Regions from separate parts of the Burkholderia latens genome, predicted to be linked through region 1. Evidence: predicted binding sites of a transcription regulator. Region 1 holds the regulator's gene; the other holds the start of a gene.

Region 1 (4,595 bases):
AAGATTCTGCTCTGCTACGACGGCACACTCGAAGGGCGCAAGGCACTGCGGTGCGGAGCCAATCTCGCGCTGGATCTAAAGGCGGAAACGCATTTGCTGTCGGTTGTCGACATGCGTTCCAGCATCGCGCAAAGTGCCGGGCTGCTCACCGACGTCGCGTGCGGCCGCTTCGAAGAAACCGCGCGCGAGATCCTGCAGGAAGGCGTGAACTGGCTGCGCGAGCGCGGCGTTCAGGCGGAAGGGCATTTCGCGTTCGGCTATCCGATCGACGAAATTGCGAATCTCGCGACGGAAATCAACGCCGATCTCGTCGTCGTCGGCCACCGGTGCCGCAGCGGCTTGTCGAGATGGTGGATGGGCTCGGGCAACACGCAACTGCTGGATCGCGTGAATTGCAGCATTCTCGTCGCGTGTTCTTCGGCGGAAGAGCAAAAGGCCGAGATCGCGCGCGAGCGCGAAGCGGCGATCGCGAGCGGCACTTAACACCGCACCCGATATCGCGAGCGCGTGACCGGGCGCGGTGTGCCGCCATTCATGCCGGTTTCGCGCCGCGCTGCGTTGGCGGCATCTCATCCGCTCGAAGCACGCTCACGCGTGCAGGTCGATCGCGGACAGCTTCCAGGAAAACAGCCCGACGCGGTGGAAGATCGCTGCATAGCGCGTGCCGTCGGCGCTGCGCTGGTAGGTCACGACGAATTCATCGATATTCCGATAGCCCGCACTCGTTTGCTGCGGATGGCCTGCGTCGCTGGGTCGGGCCGGTGCGGGCGCTGCCGCAGGCGGGGCCGGCGCAGTCGTAATCGTGCTACTGCCGGGTTGCGGCACGCTGGCGGCGGTGCCTGGGGCCGCAGGCACTGCCGCTGGTGGTGCTGCTGCGTTGCCACGCGTGCCGTCTGGCGCAGCGTCCGACCAATCGGGCGGCCTTTCGCCGGGATTGCCGCGCGGCGGGATCCCGCTCATCAGCGCCGCTACGCCTTCCGGTGTCGCATACGCATCGACCAACGGGCCGATCAATGCAGACCCGATCAGCGCGCCGATCACCGCGAACGGGTTGTCCTTCTTCACTGCATCGATCCGGCGCATCAATTCTTCCGTGACTTGCTGTTTCAAGCTGATGCGCAGCGACGGGAAATCGACGTATTCACTGACCGCTTGCGCATCGCGCGCGTCGACCGCCGATTTCAGGCGACCGAGTGCGATATACGGGGAAGCGTACGCGTAGCCGATCGCCGCGAATACGGCGACGGCCAACACGACGATCAGCAGAGGTTTGAGCCGCAACGTGCGGCCCGTTGCTCCAGTCACGATGCCTCCGGGTGGACGGGTTCCGCTATCAGAGACCGCCGTGCGTGGCCGATCGTTCCTCGGCGATGCAGCGATCGATCATCCGGCACACGGCATCGATCGTGCCCACCATGATCAGGCGCGACCGGCCGTGATAGACGCGCACCGGCGCCCGGCGCGCCGGTTCCGCGTGATTGAGGCCGGCATTCAGCGAGACGCGCGCGAAGGCGGGAAGCGCTGACGGCAGCAGCGACGCCTGCCGTTCAACTGCGACTTCTTGGCTCACCACGGGCGCCGCGGCGGACAGCGGCGCGCAGGGCGTGCGGCCGCGCAGATGACGCAGGCGGCCGAATTGACGGAAAGGCAGCAGACGGGAAAGGCGTTCCATGGTGTTCTCCTCAGCGAGACCGATTGTCAGAGTTCGCCCGAGCGGATCAGCCCGACGGCGATGCCTTCCAGCGCGAACTCCGCGCTGCCGGCCTTGACGAAGATGTTTTCGTAATCCGGGTTCTCCGCGATCAGCTCGATGCCGCCGGGGCGGCGCATCAGGCGCTTGACCGTGACGTCGTCGCCAAGACGCGCAACGATGATCTGGCCATCCTTCGCTTCGGTGCGCTTCTGCACCGCGAGGAGGTCGCCATCGAGAATGCCGGCGTCGCGCATCGACAGCCCGCGGACCTTCAGCAGGTAGTCGGGCTTGCTCGTGAACAGCGCCGGATCGCACGCGTAATGCTGCGAGATGTGCTCCTGCGCGAGGATCGGGCTACCGGCTGCGACCCGGCCGACCAGCGGCAGCGACAGTTGCATCAGGCCGGCGTGCGGCAGCGTGAACTGATGCGGGACGTCGTCGACGCCGAGCAGCCGGATGCCGCGCGACGCGCCGGCCGCGAGCTCGATCACGCCCTTGCGCGCCAACGCACGCAGGTGCTCCTCGGCCGCGTTCGGCGAACTGAAGCCGAGCTCGGCGGCGATCTCGGCGCGCGTGGGTGGAAAACCGGAGCGCTCGATCGCGCGGCGAATCAAGTCGAACACTTGCTGCTGACGGGCGGTGAGTTTGGTCATGGCTGAACTGTATGGATAGACAGTGAGCTGTATTTTTATACAGTACTTCGCGAATTTCAAGTGTTACTTGAGGTTCGCCGCGATCGCGCCGGTTCCGGCGTCATTTTGTGCCGCCCTGACGCCGGTTCGTCTGCCGCAACCGTCCGCCCAGTCTGCGTTAGCACTTTTGAGTATTAAAAAATGAAGAACGATTATTTTTAATCATGTAACCCGTTCGATAGACTGGCCCGACATCGCAACATCGACAACACTGGAGAACCAAGGATGGCGAAGCGCAATACGGGGCTGGTGGGCGGAGCGGGCCGCCTGATCGCAACACTCGCGCTGGGGGCGGCGGCGGCGCTGGGCGTCGCGACCCACGCGCAGGCCGATACGACCTTCCTGAACGTGTCGTACGACCCGACGCGCGAGCTGTACCAGGATTTCAACCAGGCGTTCGGCAAGGAGTGGAAGGCGAAGACGGGCGAGACGGTCAACTTCAAACAGTCGCACGGCGGCTCGGGCGCACAGGCGCGCTCGGTGCTGGACGGCCTGCAGGCCGACGTCGTCACGCTGGCGCTCGCGTACGACATCGACGCGATCGCCAACAAGGGCCTCGTCAACAAGGACTGGCAAAAGCGCCTGCCGGACAACGCGTCGCCGTACACGTCGACGATCGTATTCCTGGTGCGCAAGGGCAATCCGAAGGGGATCAAGGACTGGGACGACCTGACCAAGCCCGGCATCTCGATTGTCACGCCGAACCCGAAGACCTCCGGCGGCGCGCGCTGGAACTATCTGGCCGCGTGGGCGTATGCGGTGCACAAGCCGGGCGGCAACGAGCAGAGCGCGAAGGAATTCGTGACGAAGCTGTACAAGAACGCCGGCGTGCTCGATTCGGGCGCGCGCGGCGCGACGACGAGCTTCGTGCAGCGCGGAATCGGCGATGTGCTGATCGCGTGGGAAAACGAGGCGTTCCTGTCGATCAAGGAATTCGGCACCGACAAGTTCGAGATCGTCGTGCCGTCGGTGAGCATCCTGGCCGAGCCGCCCGTCGCGGTGGTCGACAAGGTGGTCGACAAGAAGGGCACGCGCAAGCTGGCCGAGGCGTACCTGAATTTCCTGTACAGCCCGCAAGGCCAGGAGATCGCGGCGCGCAACTACTACCGTCCGCGCGCGAAGAACGTGCCGGCGGAACTGACGAAGCAGTTCCCCAAGCTGAAGCTGTACACGGTCGACGACACGTTCGGCGGCTGGACGAATGCGCAGAAGACGCATTTCGCGGACGGCGGCGTGTTCGATTCGATCTACAAGCCGCAGTAACGCACGCAACACCATAACGACAGCGGCGCGCCACGACAGCGCGCAGCATCCCCGGCGGGCCGCCGGCGCGAGAGAGCATTCTTCGCGCCGGCGTTTGCGTCGGGCCCATGAGCAGCATCGCCCCAGCAAGAGCATCCGATGACGACGTACACCTTTCGCAAGCCGAGCGCGCTGCCCGGTTTCGGCGTGACGCTCGGCATCACGGTGGCTTATTTGAGCCTCGTGGTGCTGATCCCGCTCGCCGCCACATTCCTGAAAACCGCGACGCTGTCGTGGGGCCAGTTCGTGACCGCCGTCACGTCGCCGCGCGTGCTCGCGTCGTACCGGCTGACGTTTTCGGCCGCACTCGGCGGCGCACTGATCAACGCCGTGTTCGGCTTTCTCGTCGCGTGGGTGCTGGTCCGCTACACGTTCCCGTTCAAGCGCGTCGTCGACGCGATCGTCGACCTGCCGTTCGCGCTGCCGACGTCGGTCGCCGGCATCTCGCTCGCAGCCGTCTATGCGACGAACGGCTGGGTCGGCCAGTATCTCGCGCCGTTCGGCATCAAGATCGCGTTTACGCCGGTCGGCGTCCTGGTCGCGCTGACCTTCATCGGGCTGCCGTTCGTCGTGCGCACGGTGCAGCCGGTGCTCGAGGATTTCGAGCGCGAGCAGGAAGAGGCCGCCGCATGCCTGGGCGCGTCGCGCTGGCTGACGTTTCGCCGCGTCGTGCTGCCCGCGGTGCTGCCGGCGCTGCTCACGGGCTTCGCGCTCGCGTTCGCGCGTGCGCTCGGCGAATACGGGTCGGTGATCTTCATCGCCGGCAACGTGCCGATGAAGTCCGAGATCACGTCGCTGCTGATCATCACGAAGCTCGAGCAGTACGACTACGCAGGCGCGACCGCGCTGGCCGTCGTGATGCTGGTCGTGTCGTTCCTGATGCTGCTGCTGATCAACACGCTGCAGTG
Region 2 (4,595 bases), on a different replicon from region 1:
GCATATCTGGGACGATTTCGCATTCGCGACGCGCGAAGGGCTGATCCCGAAGATCAGGCAGGCCGAAGGCGCGGAAGGCAAGCCGTACGGCGTCGACGGGCAGTTCGCGCTGATCGACTTCGATTTCACGCTTCTGAAGGACAAGCAGGACGTTCCCGCGAGCGAGGTCGAGCGAGCGCGCGCGCAGGCCTGAGCGGCCGTCCCGTTCGACGAATCGATAACGCAAGGAGCGCAGGATGCTGTTTCATGTGGAAATGACCGTCCGCCTGCCGGCGGACATGGACCCGGTCAAGGCGGCCACGTTGAAGGCCGAAGAAAAGGCGATGTGCCAGCGGCTGATGCACGAAGGCGTGTGGCGGCATCTGTGGCGGATCGCGGGGCAGTATGCGAACGTCAGCATTTTCGACGTCGAGAGCGTGCAGCAGCTGCATGACGTGCTGAGTCAGCTGCCGTTGTTTCCGTATATGGAGATGGAAGTGCGCGCGCTATGCCGGCATCCGTCTTCGGTGCGGGAGGATGATCGGTAAGTCACGTTGAAGCGCGCCGCCAGCCGGCCGCGCGACGGGAAGCACACGGGCGACCGGCGCTTTGCTCGCTGGCCGCCCGTGTCGTTTTGCAGCCCGGGATGCCGGTGTCGTCCCGCATCGCGACGATGCGGGGACGATCACGGCTCCAAGGCGAGATGCGCGGCGAATCCGACCGCTCCCGGCGCGATTCCCGGCTTCAGCGTCAGCGCCGGAATCTCGTAATCGCCCGCATTCTGCCGCCGGAACGGGATCGGCTGCGCCGTCCAAAGCGCATCGAGACGCTTGCCCAGTGCCGCCCGGATTTCGTCGAAGCGCGCATCGTTCATTTTTCCGGCGCGGTAGATCACGAACGGCGGCAACACGTCGAACCCGGGGTAATACAGAATCCCGTGCTGGATCGGAAACAGCACGTCGTCGATCGGCCCGTTGATCCCGCGCGCACTGTAGTGCGACTCCCATCCGCCCGTCGTCACGATCACCATCGCACGCTTGCCCGCGAGCGATCCTTCGCCGTAACGGTCGCCCCAATGCCGGTCGGAATGCTCGCCAACGCCGTACGCGAATCCGTACGCATACACACGCTCGACCCAGCCCTTCATGATCGCCGGCATCGAGAACCACCACAGCGGAAACTGCAGAATCACCGCATCGGCCCACTTCAGTTTCTCCTGTTCGCGTGCGATGTCGTCGCGCTGCGTGCCCGTCTCGAACGCACGCTTCGAATCGAGCGCGGGATCGAACCGGGCGTCGGGCGCGCGGTCGGGCACGTCGTCCGCGTCGAATGCGGCCTTCCAGTTCATCGCATACAGATCTGTGACCCGCACCGTGTGGCCGGCCGCTTCGAGATGCGCGACGGCGAAATCCCGCAACGCACCGTTCAGCGATCGCGGTTCCGGATGGGCATAGACGATCAACACATTCATTTTCCTGGCTCCGTGGATGGAATGACTGCAGGATGCCGTCTCAACCGATATAGTTGAAATGAATTCCTGACATTCCAGGTATAGCCATGAATAATCTCAGACGACTGGATCTGAACCTGCTGGTCACACTCGACGTGCTGCTCGCCGAGCACAACGTCACGCGCGCCGCGGAAAAACTGAACATGTCTCAACCGTCGGTGAGCGTGCAGTTGCAGAAGCTGCGCGACCTGTTCGGCGACCCGCTGCTGCTGCCTGGCCCACGAGGAATGCGGCCGACCGCGCGCGCGGAATCGCTGCGCGAGCCGCTGCGGGACGCGCTCGAGGGGCTCGAGCGCGCGGTGCTGACGGCCACGCCGTTCGATCCGGCGACTGCGACCAACACGTGGCGCGTGGCCGCGACCGACTACGGCGAATCGACGATCGTCCTGCCAACGCTGAACACGCTGCGCTCGGCCGCGCCCGCGACCCGGCTCGCCGTCGTCGAGCTCGTGCCGCCTCGCATCGAGCAGGATGCCGAACGAAACGGCATCGACCTGGCGTTTCATACGACCGAAGGCTCGCCGGAAGGGATGCGGCGCCTGCCGCTGTTCACCGAGCGCTACGTGCTCGTCGGCCGAGCCGGGCATCCGAAGCTGAAGCGGCGGCCCACGCTCGCGCAGTTCGGCGCGCTGGAACACGTGATCGTATCGCCGGACGGCGGCGGCTTTTTCGGCGTGACCGACGAAGTGCTCGCGCAAGCGGGCGCCACACGGCGCGTCGTGCTATCGGTGCCGCACTTCCTGTTCGTGATGTCGGCCATCGCCGGCACCGACCTCGTCGCGATGCTGCCCGAGCGGCTGGTGCGCAACACGCCCGCGTTGCGCGTCGTCGAAGCGCCGGTCAATGTTCCCGGCTATGAAATGTCGATGCTGTGGCACGAACGCGTGCATCGCGATCCCGCGCATCGGTGGCTGCGGGAAACGATCGCCGCGTCAGTGTGAATGGCCGCGCCGAAGCGAACGACCGCACGCTCGTGCGCCCACCGGCCGGTCGTCCCAAACCGGTCGCCACGCACGCGGGTTCATTCGGGACTTGCTGTCGCGCCGAACACTGTATATATTTACAGTGCTTTTGCACCATTTGACCCGAATTCCGTCATCCATGACGGACGGACTTTTGTGAGGCGACCATGTTCCAGTCATCCGCATTCGATCCCGAGCAACCCGGCTTCAATCCTGTCCACTTCGAACGCGCCGCGCAGCGGGCGGTGGTCGACCTGCAGCGCGTCGTCGGCGGCCCCGCGCAGCGCGCGCTCGGGCTGCGACGCCGCACTCACCCGGCCGCCACCCGCACAATGAGCTGGCAGGCGCTGCTGAACGTGGAGGAACTCGCGTTCTCGAATGCCGGTTTCCTGAGCCGCAACGATCCGGCGGTCGTCAATGCGTTCATTCGCCTTCGCGACAGCCGGCTCGTCGCGGCGGACGTCGACGAGCCTGTCGACTGGCGTCGCGACGACGACGACCTGCCGGCCGTCTACCTGATCGTCAAGGCGATGCTCGAAGCTGAAGAAGAAGAGCGGGCCGAAGCGGCGTGATGCACGCCGGCAAGGAGCGGGCGCGATCTGCCGGAATCTGCCGGGATCGCGTCGGCGCGCCGCAGGGCGACGCCGCACGCAGTTGCGTCATGCTGCCGACGTCGTACGAACGGGCAATGGTCGGAGCGCGCGTCACGGGCCATCGCGCCGCGCGCGCCGCCGCGACACCCGAAGCCGCACCGCGTTACAACCGCGCGGCCAGCCGCGAACCCTGGTCGATCGCGCGCTTCGCATCGAGTTCGGCGGCCAGTTCCGCGCCGCCGATCAAGTGCACCGAGCGTCCGGCCGCCTGCAGCGGCGCGAGCAGCGCACGCTGCGGCTCCTGGCCCGTGCACAGCACGATCGTATCGGCCTCGATCAGTTCGCGATCGGTGCGCTGCTCGCCGTACGACACGTGCAGCCCGCGCGCATCGATCAACTCGTAGTTCACGCCGCCGATCATCTTCACCTGCTTCATCTTCAGCGTCGTACGGTGGATCCAGCCGGTCGTCTTGCCGAGGCCCTTGCCGAGCGGCGCGGCCTTGCGCTGCAGCAGCGTCACTTCGCGAGCGGGCGGCGCGACCTGCGCGCGCGTCACGCCGCCGCGCGTCGCGGCCGGATCCGTCACGCCCCACTCGGCTTTCCATTCCTCGAGATCGAGCGTCGGCGACGCGCCGTCCTGCACGAGGTATTCGGCGACATCAAAGCCGATACCACCCGCGCCGACCACCGCAACTCGCCGCCCGACCGGCTGCCGGCCGGCGAGCACGTCGATATAGCTGAGCACGTTCGGCCCGTCCTGACCGGGAATTTTCGGGTCGCGCGGCGCAACGCCGGTCGCGAGCACGATCTCGTCGTAAGCGCCCGCGATCAGGTCGCTCGCGTCGACGCGGCGATTCAGATACAGATTCACGCCGGTGAGCTCGAGCTGCCGGCCGAAGTAACGCAGCGCTTCGTCGAATTCCTCCTTGCCCGGAATCCGCTTTGCCATGTTGAACTGGCCGCCGATCTCGGCCGCCGCGTCGAACAGGTCGACCTGATGGCCACGTTGCGCGAGCACGGTCGAGCAGGCAAGCCCGGCCGGCCCCGCACCGACCACCGCGATGCGCTTCGGCTGCTGCGCCGGCGCGTAGATCAGCTCGGTCTCGTGGCATGCGCGCGGGTTCAGCAGGCACGAAGCGATCCTGTTCTTGAACGCATGATCGAGACACGCCTGGTTGCAGCCGATGCAGGTGTTGATTTCGTCGGCGCGCCCCTGCGCCGCCTTGACGACGAACTCCGCATCCGCGAGCAGCGGACGCGCCATCGACACCATGTCCGCGCAACCGTCCGCGAGGATTTGCTCGGCCACTTCGGGCCGGTTGATCCGGTTGGTCGTCACGAGCGGGATGCCGACCTCGCCCTTCATCTTCTTCGTCACCCACGCGAACGCGCCACGCGGCACCGACGTCGCGATCGTCGGCACGCGCGCCTCGTGCCAGCCGATTCCCGTGTTGATGATGGTCGCGCCCGCGCGCTCGACGGCCTTCGCAAGCTGCACGGTCTCGCTCCAGTCGCTGCCGTCCGGAATCAGGTCGAGCATCGACAGCCGAT

What was found. Region 1 encodes LexA, which represses DNA repair genes until DNA is damaged. Its sites were predicted from a motif close to ACTGTATNNNNATACAGT; they were not measured.
Region 2: the regulator LexA is predicted to act here: its motif matches at 2,539-2,556, upstream of WK25_RS21455 (DUF2471 family protein).

Annotation. Positions count from the first base shown of each region.
Region 1 is NZ_CP013435.1:1,667,875-1,672,469, forward strand. Features, by position in the region: gene WK25_RS07875 (universal stress protein) at 1-483, shown strand, start outside; gene WK25_RS07880 (DUF2939 domain-containing protein) at 589-1,305, opposite strand; gene WK25_RS07885 (hypothetical protein) at 1,334-1,672, opposite strand; gene lexA (transcriptional repressor LexA) at 1,699-2,346, opposite strand; gene WK25_RS07895 (sulfate ABC transporter substrate-binding protein) at 2,611-3,648, shown strand; gene cysT (sulfate ABC transporter permease subunit CysT) at 3,787-4,595, shown strand, end outside.
Region 2 is NZ_CP013438.1:471,385-475,979, reverse strand. Features, by position in the region: gene catA (catechol 1,2-dioxygenase) at 1-193, shown strand, start outside; gene catC (muconolactone Delta-isomerase) at 237-527, shown strand; gene WK25_RS21465 (NAD(P)H-dependent oxidoreductase) at 665-1,450, opposite strand; gene WK25_RS21460 (LysR family transcriptional regulator) at 1,537-2,430, shown strand; gene WK25_RS21455 (DUF2471 family protein) at 2,619-3,023, shown strand; gene WK25_RS21450 (NADPH-dependent 2,4-dienoyl-CoA reductase) at 3,208-4,595, opposite strand, start outside.